4 regions of the Paenibacillus sp. NPDC101420 genome follow, and region 3 is predicted to be linked to each of the others. Evidence: riboswitches for the same ligand, from Rfam matches in the RefSeq annotation. Region 3 holds a riboswitch; each other region holds the start of a gene.
The links. A riboswitch is a leader RNA that binds a small molecule or an ion and turns the genes downstream of it on or off. The one in region 3 is predicted to bind cyclic di-AMP.

Region 1: linked by a shared signal. The riboswitch ahead of ACQKMP_RS29970 (3D domain-containing protein) and the one ahead of ACQKMP_RS19855 (hypothetical protein) in region 3 are both predicted to bind cyclic di-AMP.
Region 2: linked by a shared signal. The riboswitch ahead of ACQKMP_RS29410 (APC family permease) and the one ahead of ACQKMP_RS19855 (hypothetical protein) in region 3 are both predicted to bind cyclic di-AMP.
Region 4: linked by a shared signal. The riboswitch ahead of ACQKMP_RS30335 (C40 family peptidase) and the one ahead of ACQKMP_RS19855 (hypothetical protein) in region 3 are both predicted to bind cyclic di-AMP.

The regions. Positions count from the first base shown of each region.
Region 1 is NZ_JBNNSE010000014.1:10,389-14,249, forward strand. It holds gene ACQKMP_RS29960 (HD domain-containing protein) at 1-1,062, shown strand, start outside; gene ACQKMP_RS29965 (TatD family hydrolase) at 1,174-1,944, shown strand; cyclic di-AMP (ydaO/yuaA leader) riboswitch at 2,142-2,371, shown strand; gene ACQKMP_RS29970 (3D domain-containing protein) at 2,653-3,816, shown strand.
Region 2 is NZ_JBNNSE010000012.1:59,772-63,632, reverse strand. It holds gene ACQKMP_RS29420 (DsbA family protein) at 1-604, shown strand, start outside; gene ACQKMP_RS29415 (disulfide oxidoreductase) at 601-1,062, shown strand; cyclic di-AMP (ydaO/yuaA leader) riboswitch at 1,260-1,418, shown strand; gene ACQKMP_RS29410 (APC family permease) at 1,542-3,359, shown strand; gene ACQKMP_RS29405 (ABC transporter substrate-binding protein) at 3,562-3,861, shown strand, end outside.
Region 3 is NZ_JBNNSE010000004.1:437,712-441,572, reverse strand. It holds gene kdpA (potassium-transporting ATPase subunit KdpA) at 1-1,307, opposite strand, end outside; gene kdpF (K(+)-transporting ATPase subunit F) at 1,320-1,397, opposite strand; gene ACQKMP_RS19855 (hypothetical protein) at 1,530-1,940, opposite strand; cyclic di-AMP (ydaO/yuaA leader) riboswitch at 2,131-2,320, opposite strand; cyclic di-AMP (ydaO/yuaA leader) riboswitch at 2,741-2,906, shown strand; gene ACQKMP_RS19850 (hypothetical protein) at 3,040-3,531, shown strand; gene ACQKMP_RS19845 (hypothetical protein) at 3,548-3,861, shown strand, end outside.
Region 4 is NZ_JBNNSE010000015.1:24,363-28,223, forward strand. It holds gene ACQKMP_RS30325 (hypothetical protein) at 1-798, shown strand, start outside; cyclic di-AMP (ydaO/yuaA leader) riboswitch at 1,013-1,151, shown strand; gene ACQKMP_RS30330 (C40 family peptidase) at 1,205-1,633, shown strand; cyclic di-AMP (ydaO/yuaA leader) riboswitch at 1,993-2,134, shown strand; gene ACQKMP_RS30335 (C40 family peptidase) at 2,140-2,631, shown strand; gene ACQKMP_RS30340 (GNAT family N-acetyltransferase) at 2,887-3,372, shown strand; gene ACQKMP_RS30345 (c-type cytochrome) at 3,500-3,856, shown strand.

The DNA.
Region 1 (3,861 bases), on a different contig from region 3:
CAATTTGAACGAAGCGGGTATAAGGATTGGATTCCTGAAGAAAGTCTGCTCACCTTGTGTGCGGCCTTGCTGCATGATCTGGGACACGGTCCATTTTCCCATTCTATAGAAGAAGCTTTTGAAATGAATCATGAGGATTGGACTTGTCGAATTATTCTGGAGGACACAGAGATTACTGAGATCTTGCGTGATGTGGAGGAGGATTTTCCTCGTAAAGTAGCCTCTGTAATCGCTAAAACTTATGAGCATGAAATTGTTGTAAATCTGGTTTCGAGTCCGCTAGATGCTGATCGCATGGATTATTTGCTGCGTGATGCATACTATACAGGTGTAAACTATGGAACGATCGACATTGATCGGATTTTAAGAATGCTGCGTCCTTATAATGGTCGAATTGTTGTAAAAGAATCGGGAATGCATGCCATTGAAGATTATTTAATGTCGCGTTATCAAATGTACTGGCAAGTCTATTTTCATCCGGTGACACGCAGCTCAGAAATTATTTTGCGACAAATTTTTCGTAGAGCCAAGGAGCTTTTCCAAGAGGGGTACAATTTTAGTTTCATGATTAATCCACTGGAGGATTTGTTCCGTGGTGAGGTGACAGTGAAGCAGTATTTAATGCTGGATGAAGCACTGGTACAGACGGCTTTTATGCAGTGGACGCTTGAGAAAGATGAGCTACTAAGCGACTTGTGTACCCGTTTTATTCATCGTAAACTTTATAAATATGTTGAGGTGGAGAATCTCGATACAGATATGATTACTGAAATTCGCAGCAGTTTTGCGGCAGCGGGACTTCACCCAGAATATGATTTGGAGATTGATTTTCCGACAGATCTGCCCTATGATGTGTTCCGTCCGGGAGAAGCTTTTGACAATAAACAAATTCTGCTGCTTGATCGGCATGATCATCTGCGGGAAATTTCAGAGGTGTCGGATATTGTGCGTTCTATTAGCGGCATTCACCGTGGAAGATATCATCTTTATTTTCCTCAGGATAAGTTAAGAAATGCGCTTACGCGATTGCCTGCTTCTATTGCAGAGATTTTTGCAAAATAATACAAGAAAATATGGGATTTTTGACAGGAAGAGTAGAAAAATAAGATATCACGGATAGCGTGAAACTTATATTGTCTTATATTAAAAAAAGAACAAGGAGTGAGGGTTAAAATGTTTCTGTTTGACACACATACGCATCTGGATGCACCTCAATTCGACGAGGATCGCGAAGAAGTTATCGCTCGTGCTGTAGAAGCAGGAGTTAGCAAGATGATTAATATCGGATTTAATCGGGAGACGATTCCCTCAACGATGAAGCTGGCGGAATCTTATGATTATATTTATGCGGCAGTGGGTTGGCATCCTCAGGATGCGATTGATATGAAAGAAGGAGATCTCGATTGGATCGCTTCTCTATGCAGTCATAAAAAAGTAGTGGCTATTGGTGAAATCGGACTGGATTATTACTGGGATACTTCTCCCAAGGATGTGCAACATGAAGTTTTTCGCAAGCAAATTGGACTAGCCCGTGAATTAAATATGCCGATTTGTATTCATGATCGTGATGCACATGAGGATGTTGTACGGATTTTACGGGAGGAAAAAGCAAATGAGGTTGGAGGCGTGATGCACTCGTTCTCAGGAAGCTGGGAAACAGCTAAAATGTGCTTGAATCTTGGTTTTCATTTATCCTTTGGAGGACCCATTACGTTCAAAAATGCAAGAGTGCCAAAAGAAGTGCTTGCGCAGACACCACTAGACCGATTATTGATCGAAACCGATGCTCCATATTTGACTCCACACCCCTTCCGCGGGAAGCGAAATGAGAGCGCTCATGTGAAGCTTGTAGCAGAGGCAGCAGCTGAAATTAAAGGGTTAACATGGGAAGAATTGGCTAAAATAACGTATGCGAACGCACTGGAACGATTTGGGATTGAGTGAAAACGGGAGCAAAACAGGTGAAAAATAGAGAATGGCCGATATATTAAACTTTTTTAATATAAAAACGGCTGAATATTACAATATTTTAACCATATTTTTGCGTAAACGTGGTTGAATCGTCCTTTACAACATGCATCAAAACAGGATATCATCTTTTCAGTGATGTGAGCTGTGTTATAGTGACAGCCATTGATTCATGGATCGTCTCGCTGAGTCTCCGTATGGAGAACGGGGGAACCAATATTGACCTACCGCATGCCTGTATTTTAAATACGGTTTAGACGTGCCGTAGGACAGTATTTGATTTCTTCACGTGGTCTTTGGGGTGAATTTAAGGGCAACCGCCATGAGCGGGTGACCTGAAATAGGGCGTCTCTCTTTCGTCCGAACCCGACAGCTAACCCCGTAAGCGCAAGTAAGAGAGGCAACCTCGTGCACAAGCATTCTCTATTCTGATATTGGAGAAGCCACGAAAGAGTCCTCAGTTGAACTCTTTTTAGGCTTTTTTATTTTTGAATAAATAGAATGTTGCCCACATACTGTTATATAACAGGGGTGGGAGTAGCTGTGCCGAGCAGGCGATCCATGAGCAGGAGACGCTAAGTTATTACGTGCGTGTCCTGTGACAATCTCAAATAGTTTCGTCAAAGGAATTCAGTCCTCATGATATACAATTGACGACGGGGCTATGTAAGGAGGATGGAGAGAATGGGCGTATTCCAACCAGAAGTATCCCATGATTCGCAGTCATCCAGCAGGTCTTTCGCATTACGGTGGGAGCAAGTAAATACTCGCGTACTTTTACTTGCAGGCGTGATTTCAGTCGCTATCGCGCTACTTATTCTGCTGTACGTACACGGTCAAAGTAACAAACAATTATTTTTAGTAATAGACGGGCAAACACAGACGCTTGAAACGCGGGAAGCGCTTCTTGGTGATGTGTTGGAGAAAGAGCAAATTTCGCTGCAGCCGCATGATGAACTATCTTTAGGTCTGAGTGATGAAATAAAAGACGGTGACCGTGTCGTTATCAATCGTGCGCAGAAAATTAGTCTTACTGCGGATGGAGCAACAAAAACGTTATATACGACCGAGGACACAATTGGTAAAGCAATTGAGAAAATGGGCATTACCCTAGAAGGTCATGATAAGATTTTCCCTTCGTTAGACACCACCATTTCTGCAAACATGGAGGTTAAGATTGTTCGCATCAACAAACAGACCGTACAGCGAACAACTAACTTACCCTTCAGAGTCATCAAGACAGCAGACCCCTCCCTTACTGTGGGAACAGTTAGAGTGGCACAGGCAGGCAAACCAGGCGTCATGATTCAGCATATTGAGAAGATCTACCAAGACGGAGAACTGGCCTCTATGCGCATGATTGGTAAGGAAGTACAAACGGTAACGAAAGATAAGATTATTGCCGTTGGTACCAAAGCACTTCCTAAGCCGGCTGTAGCTAAGACTACAACAACTTCCAAATCAAACACCACTTCAAAAACGGCTAAGGTTAGCGCTAAGACTAATAATGTCACAAGCAAGGCTGGCGTAGACTTTGAGTACAAGAAGATGATTAAGAACGTCTCCATGACAGCTTATTCATCAGAAGAGCCAGGTATTGGTAACAAAACTGCTTCCGGAACACGCGTAACGGAAGGTCGTACAATTGCGGTAGACCCGAATGTAATTCCTATTGGCTGGTGGGTATATATCGAGGGGCTTGGATTCCGCCGAGCAGAAGATACTGGCGGTGCCATTAAAGGCAATAAAGTAGATGTCTATTATGATTCACTGAGCCATGTGCGTAATTTCGGACGTAAATCACGTACCGTTTATGTGATTGGACCTGTGAAGCCGGAGTTAAACTAGGCTGAAGCTTTTGCAAATTATTCTTTGATAAGCTATAGTGATGAT
Region 2 (3,861 bases), on a different contig from region 3:
GTTAGCTTCGAAAGATGCCGCAAAAAATGCCACTTCGGGAGACCCAGTAGCATTCAATTACAGTGAGCTACCTAGAGTCGGTAAAGAGGATGCACCTGTTAAAATTGTTGAATTTGGAGACTTAAAATGTCCAGCGTGTTCCCAATTTGCAACTTCAGTTAAACCGAAAATTGTTCAAGATTTTGTCAACGAGGGAAAAGCAGCGCTCTACTTTGTAAATATGGCTTTCGTTGGTCCAGACTCTGAAACTGCCTCACTTGCTGCATTATCTGTTTACCATCAGAATCATGATGAATTCTGGAAGTTCTATGATGCTGTATATGCTCAGCAAGGTGATGAGAGCGAAGAATGGGCGACTGAAGATTTCTTAGTAAGCCTTGCGGAGAAAGAGAAGTTAGCTATCGATTACGAACTGCTGCGTAAAGATATCAAGGATCGTACGTATGCAGATGAGCTGAATAAGGGTATGCAGTTAGCTAGTGAAGCTGGGGTGACGACTACACCATCCCTTTATATCAATGGAGTAATGACTGCGGATCCATTTAACATTGAAGCGATTTCAACTGAGATTAACGACGCCGCAAAAGCTGTGGAGGCAAAGTGACAAAGTTCCTATCTTTTTGCAAGCGTAACTGCCTGTATCTGGCCTGGTTCGTCTCTTTAGTTGCTGTTGCTGGTAGCTTGTATCTGAGCGAAGTATTGAAATATGAACCTTGTAAGCTTTGCTGGTTCCAGCGAATTTTTATGTATCCTCAGTTATTCCTCTTGGGAATTGCGACGTTTCGAGGGGATAAAAGGATTATCCCATATGTTCTTCCACTAAGCTTGATTGGTGGTAGTATCTCGATCTATCATTATGCGGAGCAGAAGATTCCTGCGTTAAGTAAAGTGCTTCCTTGTACAATTGGAGTTCCTTGTAATAAGGATTACTTGAACTTTTTTGGATTCATTACGATTCCTTTCCTTGCATTAATCGCTTTTGTTTTAATTAGCATTTTACTTTGGTACGGACGTAAGGAAGAAGTGATGGAGTTAGATACAGAGGAAAGTTTAGGATTTTGATTTTTTAACTTTAAGTGATCCGAAAAAATGTGAAAAGTGATTAAAAACACGATCCAGAGGGATAATTGAAGAGAATGAAAGAGAGCATCCAATAAGACGCTGTATTTGCGCTTACTGGATGTTTTTTCATTCTTTTTTCATTTTTTTCAACGCTTTACTGTATACACTTTGTAGACTAATATTAGACCTTGTGAGAAGTTGAATATGCGCTGAATTTTCTTAGGAAAAACGGGGGAACCAAACTTGGCATATGTGCCAATGGGGTGAATCGGAATGGGTCGATTAGACTTTTACCGTAGGGCTAAACCACAGCCCGAATCCGCCAGCTAACCTCGTAAGCAAAGGTGGGATAATGACCATGCATAGCATGCGGATCATTTCCGTATGCTATTTTTAGTGTCTGCATTTATGAAATCCACCAATGAAAACAGCGCGCGGAAATTCCGTTTCAGCTCCCAAAGAAAGGAACTGTATCCACCATGGTAAGCAAGGTAAAACGACTATTGATCGGGCGTCCGATGAAGTCGAACGAACTCGATCATGAAAAGTTATCCAAGGTTAAAGCACTGGCTGTCCTGTCTTCTGATGCGCTCTCGTCTGTAGCCTACGGAACGGAACAAATTTTGATTGTACTGGTGGCTGCGGGGTTTACTGCCATCTGGTATTCCCTGCCAATTGCATTAGCCGTATTGGGCCTGCTGGCCATCCTGATTTTATCCTATCGGCAGACGATTTACGCTTATCCTCAGGGAGGCGGAGCTTACATCGTTGCCAAGAGTAATCTTGGTGTTCCGACAGGGCTCTTAGCAGGAGGGTCTTTGTTAGTGGATTACATTCTGACCGTAGCTGTTAGTGCGTCGGCAGGGACGGATGCGATCACATCGGCTTTTCCAAGTCTTCATAATCACACCGTTCTTATTGCAGTATCAGTTATTATTTTACTTACTTTGATTAATCTTCGCGGAGTTACAGAATCAGCTTCATTCATCGCAATCCCAGTGTATTTGTTTGTGGTGTCGATTGTAGTCTTGATTATCTCCGGTGTTATTAAATATGCAGCAGGTGGCGTGCATGCGAATGTCCCTGAAATTGGCTCTGCTGTTTCTAATGTTAGTTTGTTTCTACTATTAAAAGCCTTCAGTTCTGGCTGTTCGGCACTTACGGGTGTAGAGGCTGTATCTAATGCCATTCCAAACTTTAAAGCACCTGCTGAAAAGAACGCAGCCAAGACCTTAATGGTCATGGGGGTTATACTTGGATTTATGTTTACAGGTATCACACTACTGGCGTATTGGTACGGCATAGTGCCTGATGAAAAGGCAACGGTTGTTTCTCAGATCGCTGAATCGACCTTTGGCCGCGGAACCTTATATTTTTTCATTCAAGGTATTACAGCAGTAATTTTGTTCTTGGCAGCTAATACAGCTTACTCAGCGTTCCCGCTGCTCGCATTTATGTTTGCAAAAGATAAATATATGCCACATGCTTTTATGGTTCGTGGTGACCGTCTAGGTTTCTCTAATGGTATTATTTTTCTAGGTGTTCTGTCTGCTGTGCTTGTAGCTGCATTCCACGGAAATACAGAAAGCTTGATTCCACTTTATGCGGTTGGTGTATTCATTCCTTTCACATTGTCACAGCTAGGAATGATGGTTCATTGGTTTAAAACAAAACCAGCGGGATGGAAAAAAAGATTTGTTGTAAATACCATCGGTATGCTGACTACATTGACGATTACGCTTATTTTTATCATCACTAAATTCTCAAGCGTATGGATGGCTTTCATTTTCTTACCTGCTGTAATGTTCGTGTTCCACCGGATTCACAGGCACTATTTGAACACTGCGGATCAGCTTCGTATATGCCCGAGTACAGATAAACCTTTGATTAAAGGCAGTACAGTTGTTGTTCCTGTTGCGGGTGTAACACGTGCTGTACTACATTCCATCAGCTATGCCAAGTCTCTAACGGATAATGTTGTAGCCGTGTATGTTGGCTTTGATGAAGAGGACATTCAAAAAATGGAGCAACGGTGGGAGGAATGGAATCCGGGTGTACGCCTGATCGTACTTCGTTCCAGATATCGCAGTATTATTCGTCCGTTAGTGAAATTTATTGATACAGTGGAGTGGAAGACCGCAGCGACGGATCATATCACGATTCTGATTCCACAGTTTATAACTAAGCATTGGTGGCAAGCTGTACTTCATAATCAGACCAGCTTTTTAATCCGTTCGTATCTAATGAATTCAAAAGATGTTGTAGTTGCGACTGTCCCATATCATTTGAATAAATAATGGATCATTGAGGAGAGGCTATATCCGGAACGTTCGGAATATAGCCTTTTTTTGTATTTTTAAGAAGGGAATTATTGCAAATCCACAAAATTTAAAATTTATATGTTGACATAGAGAATGAGAATCAATATCATTTAAAAGTGAGACTGAGGTAGTCAATACCTTTGAATAACATAGGATGCACACACTAGGAGGGTATTTAATGTTTTTGTTTAACAGAAAAAGATTTGGAAGCATGAAATTAACGATGGTCGGATTAATGGTGATGGTGCTATTCTTATCCGCTTGCGGTAATAATAATCCCGGTAACGCTTCAAACGCAGGAACAGAGCCAACGACGGCACCTACTGCTGAAGCTACAGAAGCTCCTGCAGCCCCTAAGACGTTAACGGATGCAATGGGACATGAAGTAACGATTCCAGCTAATCCTGGGCGTGTACTGGGTTCTTATTTGGAGGATGCTTTGGTAACTCTAGGTGTGACTCCAGTAGCGCAATGGTCA
Region 3 (3,861 bases):
AGGAACGCAGCTGCGGTTGGCACAAGGATAATGAACGGATGCACAAGGATCGCTATGGCAATCAGCTTCATCTCCTTGGCCTCTATTTTCCGTCCGAGGAACTCCGGTGTCCTGCCGACCATGAGACCGCACAGGAAGACACCCAGAATCGCATACATCAGCATATTGATCAGTCCGACACCTTTACCACCGAAGACATTGTTGAGCATCATCAGTGCAAGAGGCGTAATGCCTCCCAGCGGCGTCAGCGTATCATGCATATTGTTAACACTACCTGTCGTAGCTGCGGTTGTTACTGAAGTAAACAAGGAAGACTGCGGTATGCCGAAGCGCACCTCTTTACCTTCCATACTACCTTGTGAAGATTCTATTCCTAGTGCATTGATCGCCGGATTGCCTTTCGATTCAGCATAGAAGTTTAGGCTTAATAGCAGAACAAACAAGGTCATCATTGCGGTAAAAATTACCCAGCCCTGACGTTTGTTCTTGGCAAACAATCCGTACATATAAGGGAGCGAAGCTGGCAGCATCCACATAGAGAGAATCTCTAGCACGTTCGTAAGTGGATTAGGGTTCTCAAAAGGATGCGATGAATTGGCTCCGAAGAAGCCGCCACCATTGGTGCCCAAATGCTTGATCGATTCCAGAGAAGCTACTGGACCGATAGCAATTTGTTGCGTTTGCCCCTCTAGTGTAGTGACTTCAAGCGATGGTTTGAGTGTTTGCGGCACATGTAGTCCTACCAGTACCAATGAAACCAGCAGAGCTAGAGGAATGAATACACGAATATGTGCTTTAACGAAATCCTCGAAGAAGTTCCCGACTGATTTCCGTCCTGTGATCCCTCTGACAAAGGCAACCGCAACAGAAAATCCGCTCGCTGCAGACGTGAACATCATCATCGTGATGACAGCCATTTGTGAAAAATACGAAAGTCCCGTCTCCCCGCTGTAATGCTGCAGGTTTGTATTAGTCATAAAACTAATCACCGTATTGAACGAAAGCGTCTGTTCCATATCCGCAATTCCATTCGGATTTAGCGGTAAACCCCGCTGCAATCGAAGAAAGATATAGCTGAAAGTAACCAGTACGATATTCGTTAAAACAAAGCTGAGCGCATACTTCTTCCAGGACATACCGTCCCGTTTTTTCAGGCCGATCAGCTTAAAAATCCCTTTTTCCATACCTCCAAACCATCGATCCGTACGGTTCGGTTCATTAGAAAACACATAATATAAATACGTGCCCATCGGCTTAACCAGCAAGATGAGAATTACGATTACAGTAACAATTTGCAAAATGCCCATGAATGCCCCTCCTTAAAATTTCTCCGGATGAATCAATGCATAAACCAGATATATAAACAGCAGTAGGGTAACAGCGATTACTAGAATCACAGCTTATCCCTCCCCGTATCCTCAACTACACCTGCACACCAGCGCATAAATCCATAAAATAACCCGTAAATTACAGCTAACGAAGCCACCATATACAGATCCATCATATCTTCCGCACTCCTTCTTTTATCCTTAATGAGGTGATCTATCTACCAGAAAATCAGCATCACCGCTGTGGGAATAGATTACATAACTCGCGCCAAGTCTTTTATAGACCAATCTAGGATTTATTGAGCTTGTAATTACAAAAATCGGCTGTGTCGTCCAGGTACGGCACATCTGAATGTAACGGCAGCATAACGTAAAGCTGCTCTCGAACAGATATACCCGGCCTACCGGAAACGGCGGGCGAAACCAAGTATTCTGATGGCGGGTATCAACTAGAACGACTTGTTCAATCCCCATCTCTTCGAGTAGGGCCTTCTCAGGCAAGTTGTTGGTCAATCCGGCCATCTTAATGCCTCTGAATTTTAGAAGCTTAATAAAATGTTCGCCTGCCTTCGTTGGCGCACATACCAGTACATATTCATTCTGATCTGTCATCTCTTATTCTCCTCAAATGCTTTGCTTGTAAGATCAGAGCTTGATCACCCTGATCTTGAAAGAAAAGCTACCGCTAATGATGAATATAACGACCTCTTCGTGAGGTTTTCCATAAATGCTTTGCTTAAAAAAGCACAGCAAAAAGCCACAAAGGATTCTCCTCTGTGGCTCGCTAGCGGTCACATTGCACTCATCCTCTCTCCATACGCTTACGAGGTTAGCTGTCGGATTCGGGCGGTGAGAGTCGCCCTACCTGTATAGATGCGAGCTCACTGGCATCTTCTACAGGATTCACCCCATAACCGGCTTCCGACTCTCACATCGTCTGCCGATTGTTGGTTCCCCCGCTTTCCTTATCGGAAATTAAGCGGATCAAATATTCGATTGTTGTTGAAACAGGAGTAATCATACCCTTATGCAGGAAGTATTGTAAAACCTGATTGATGCCAAAATAATGCAAATTAAAAACTATTTTCGCATTGGATAGCGCTTACTTGATATCCAATCTCTCTATATCTCTTGTTTACTCGAGTTTCAATCCATTAGCGAAAAACGGTCATACCATGTGATTTTATTCACCACGATTAGTGAAATCACCAAAAATCGCCTATATAAGAAAGGAAACAAGAAAGCGAGATTAAGCGAGGAAGAAGCCCGATAACTCGCAATAAATACCTATTTGGTTCCCTTTTTCGTCGTAGTAGGCAGGATTTGGTTTAAATTGCGCTCAAAAGAACACTTTCTGTTTTTACAGAAACACCTTGAAAAGAGTATGATTCGGGTTGAATCTATTTCACGAAATACATTCAACGCTGAGTTCCTGCATTTGCAGGGAACGGGGGAACCATCAGGCCACATGGCCTACTTGGGGTGAATCCGAAGGAGACTGTTCAAGTCTCACATAGGTAGGGCGACTCTCACCGTCCGAATCCGACAGCTAACCTCGTAAGCGTAAAGAGAGAGACCCTTGATCCGCCACGCTTTGGCACAGGTGTGTGTATACCTGTATTCCAAAACCGCAGCAGAGGTCCTCCTCTTGCTGCGGTTTTTGCGTTACCTGAATCTATAGGGTGATAGCATGCTGGACGGGGTGAAAGAAATGAAACACTATTATTGGGGAACTCAGCAAGGGCTACTTGAGCCGATAAGTCTAAATTATGTTTGCTTTGGAGCGTTGTGGTTCGAAGAGGATCATCACAGAACTATTGTCGGCTATGCTTTTGGTCAGAAGCAGATTGAATCACTTCGCCATTTCAGCAGCCCATCTACCTGTGAATACTGTATGGACCGAACAATTATATACGAAATATATAAAAATATCCGAGAAAAGCAACAGCTGCAGGATTGGTCAGCACACCAACGTTTTCCGTGGCTCACCGCTTTTAAGGAACCGTGGAAAGACGTTGCAGTCGGTTGGTACGTAATGAGATCCCGCAACACCTTTCCCTTACATTTATCCGTTATACGCAAACAGAAATTCCGACTATGGCTGGAGCATGCCGCAGTCTGTGAGAATGAAGCTGAAATGCTCGCCTGTATAGAGAAGGCTAACGTCATTCACCATGTAAATCTTAAGCTTTTGGAAACCTAAGGAGGAGAAACCTGTCATGGACCAGCGAAGACTATCTCGCATAGAAGTATTCGTCTTTGATTCACCAGAGCCTATTCACTATGGAATGGAGGCTGATCAAGACAGCCGTTATGGCATCCTGAAACTTACCTGTAAAGGAGGTAGCAGCTGGGGGGCATGTCTTATCTCTGCCAATACCAAAACTTTCGACCTTATTAAATGGAGTTCTTTTCTCAGAATGATATACCATTGCCGGCTAGAGGAAGCGATAGATAAAGTACGTACCCATGGTTCAGAGTGGGATCAGACTCAGTTTGAGCTAGTGCAAGGTGCTTTACAGGATTTAAAAGC
Region 4 (3,861 bases), on a different contig from region 3:
ATGAAGGAGCAATTTTATATTCTGATTCTGCTCTTCATCTACCGACTGCTCTGGGGCTACTTTATGTACGGCTTCATCCGGTCTGCTATCGTTCCAATTCTACTGCGTTATCCAGATAAAGACGCTGGAGGCAGCGGAATGGGCAGACTACTCTATTATGTCGAAGGGCAGTTCAACTTGAACACAGATCCTGCGATACGTACTTGGTTATGGATGTTCCTAGGGCTTGTTGTCTTACGACTGCTACTCTCCCCCTTCATAAGGGCAGGATTACTGCATGAACTCCATCAGGAGCGAAAAGGAGAGCGTGGCCTGTTCTTTTTTCCAGGTATGAAGCTTTATGGATTTCCAGTGTTTATCTTCAGTCTAATCGAATGGGCGCTGGCTCTACTTCCGTTATACTGGCTTGCTCCAAAAATGTACGGGCTATTCTTGTCCTCCTTTCTGAACTACTCTTTGTTACTTCATCTAGTTCCATACGTATTGGCATGGCTTATATACATCTTTATCGTGCGCCTGTTCCTTCTATATATGCAGTTTGGGTATACCAGCGGCACGGGGATGTTCTCCTCCTTATTCATTTGCTTGAAGTCGCTGATTCCGGCAATAGGAATTTCAACCATACTTGGTGCAGCAGGCCTGATCCTTTTGCTAGTGTGCGGAATAACGGGTATCTTCTGTCCTGGCCTACCAGCACTTCTTATTCGTCAACTTTCATCACTGCCCTCAACACTCTTCAAAATGTGGGGAATTTCAGCTCAATATCATCTATGGCACAGTAAAGCATTTCCACAATAATTTGAAGCTTTACAGAACATAATATAAGAGTCCCGGTTCCTAAATCAGGAGCTGGGACTCTTTCGCGTTATAGACAAATTATGAGGATTTGCAAAATCGTAAAGACTTTGTTACAATAAGTCCTGTTCCATTGGTAACAAGTTTGTAATCATTTGAAACGATTTCTACATAACTTCATGTATTTGTCGTAGTCATGTCGATAATTCACTATCTGGTGCATAAAACGCCGAATTCCTTGCACCGGGAAGTGGGGGAACCATATTTTGGGTGAATTGATCTCGCTTTGCAGTGATCATAGGGGAACCTTCTACCGAATCCTTAAGCTAACCTCACAGGCATTGGAAGGGGTACAATTTTTTTGAAGAATTTAAGAAAAGCATGCGTCGCTGCGGCGCTAGGACTTGTGATGGCGTTCTCTATTGGTGGAGGAAGTGCCTTTGCAGATTCTAAGATGGACAGTGTTATTTCAAAGACAATTGGAGTTGCCTATAAAACCGGAGGCACTAGCACTGCCGGGTTTGACTGTTCTGGATTTACTACGTATGTATTCAAGAAGGTGGGTCTTTCTTTGCCCCGTACTTCAAAAGCTCAATATAATGTCGGAACTCCTGTAGCTAAAAGTAAATTACGTTCAGGTGACCTAGTTTTCTTTAACACATTGGGCAACGGCGTATCCCATGTCGGCATTTATGTTGGAAACGGAAAATTCGCACAATCATCATCTTCATATGGCGTGACCATCACTTCACTTAGCCAATCCTACTGGGCCAATCGCTACGTTGGTGCTAAAAGAGTAATGAGTACTTCCTCATATCAAGCTATAGCCTACGATTAATACTTCCCCACAACTATAACCTCACAATTACATTATATAGACCTGGGTTTGATTATTGACTTAATCGAATCCAGGTTTTCTTTTGCCTTATTATATTCTTTACACCTCTTGAACGGACTTTAAACACTTTTATTTGATAAAAATTTCAATAAATATAAAAATTAGTTTAATATTATCGCTTACATATACATTTTGTCTTTAAAAAAACGAATTTTTCTGCATGATTATGTTAAAAACGATTGCCAAGCGGCACTCTGTTTGTTACAATAACTGCAGTAAGATTTTAGTAACATTTTTGTAATCATTAAGTTGTTATTTACAAAGGTTTTGTCATGTATTGATTACAAGCTATTCCTAATCAACAGTATCAGCCGAGTTTCCTAACTATTAGGAAAACGGGGGAACCAACTTTGGGTGAATTGACCTCCATTTTTAGAGGGGTCATAGGGGACCTTCAACCGAACCCTTAAGCTAACCTCGTAGGCATCCGGAAGGGGTATAAACTTTTGAAGAAGAAGCTAGCAGCAGCAGTACTTAGCTTTTCCATTATTTTCACCATCGGAGCAGGAAGCGCTTTCGCGGATTCCAAAATGGATAAAGTGATCGACAAGACCATCGGAACTAAGTACGTATCCGGCGGCATCTCCACAAATGGATTTGATTGCTCCGGATTTACAATGTATGTATTTGATAAAATTGGTATAAACCTACCACACCAATCAGGTTCCCAGTATCAAATGGGTACTGCTATCTCCCAAGATGATTTAAGATCTGGAGATCTTGTATTCTTCAATACAAGTGGTAAGGGTGTCTCCCATGTCGGTATTTATGTCGGTGAAGGCAAGTTTGCACACGCATCTTCCTCCCGCGGTGTAACGATTAGCTCCCTGAGTGATAGCTACTACGTGAAACGCTACATCGGTGCTAAACGAATTATGAGCACAGATGCTTATCATTCTGTTGCTTCTGAGACAGAAGATAATGATGATGTTCAATAAGTAAATCGTACATAGGCTCTTTTCCAAGATGTTGATTCTTGGGGAGGAGCTTGTTTTTTGTCTTATTTAGTATTTACCCCTCTCAGAATTTGTAAAACAATAATCCTCATAAATTTCTGAGTCGACCATGCCTCTTTTTGTATATAATTAGTTACAAGCATAAACGCCTTCGATGTCCTTATAAGGACCATAAGTATTTAAAGCTAGAAATATAAGACATTTAAAGTCCCCCCGTGAAAGGAGGTCCTTGACCTTATGATAAATCCCTCTGTTACTTTTCATGTAGCGCCTATGGAGACCAGTCACGCGGAAGAGATTTGCAACTGGGATTACACTGCCCCTTATAATATTTACGGCTGGATGCCGTGGGAGCAAATGCAGGCTCTTGGAATCGAGTTCGGTGACCCTCAGCTACGGAATGAGCAATATGTCTCCATACTAAATGGGCAAGGGATTTTGTGTGGATTCGCGCAGTTGTTTCCAATGGAAGGTGTTGTTCGCTTGGGGATTGGTATGCGCCCTGATCTATGCGGTCAAGGTCTAGGAAAAATATTCATGGATGCAATCGTGCAAGCAGCCTTGCTTCGTTATCCTGAGCGTGAGATTGATCTAGAGGTTTTGACCTGGAACCAGCGGGCGATCCGAACTTACCAAAAGTGTGGATTTACGATTACCGATACGTATGAACGCCTAACCCCCACAGGAAACAAACCTTTTTATTGCATGGTCTATGATAAATAATATTAAATTCCATATTTTTCAATGATTTGATGGCATTATCGTTCATTTTTTTGTCACAAACCCTATGATAACGCTTCACCTTGAGCTATAATGTAGGGAGCAGCTTACATAGAAGGGACGAACTGGGATGCAGAAATGGATCATGAGCGGTTTGTTTTTTGCCGCCTGTGCCTTTGCGGTAGTACTTATGTTTACACTTCCAGGTAAAGAAGAGGTAGCTGAACAGAATAAGCCGACGATGCCGGAAGTCCAATTGGATGCGGCAAAGGCCGAAGCAACCGTGAAAGCCAGCTGTATCACCTGTCACGGCGATCAGCTTCAAGGTGGAGTTGGACCCAGTCTTCAAAATGAAGGCGGTCAGCATGATGCTGAAGAAATCTACAGTATCGTCACTAAAGGACGCGGTCAAATGCCTTCCTTTAAAGAAAAGCTAGCCCCTGAGGAGATTGCAAACGTCGCCCTCTGGCTCTCAGAGAAAAAGTAACAGTA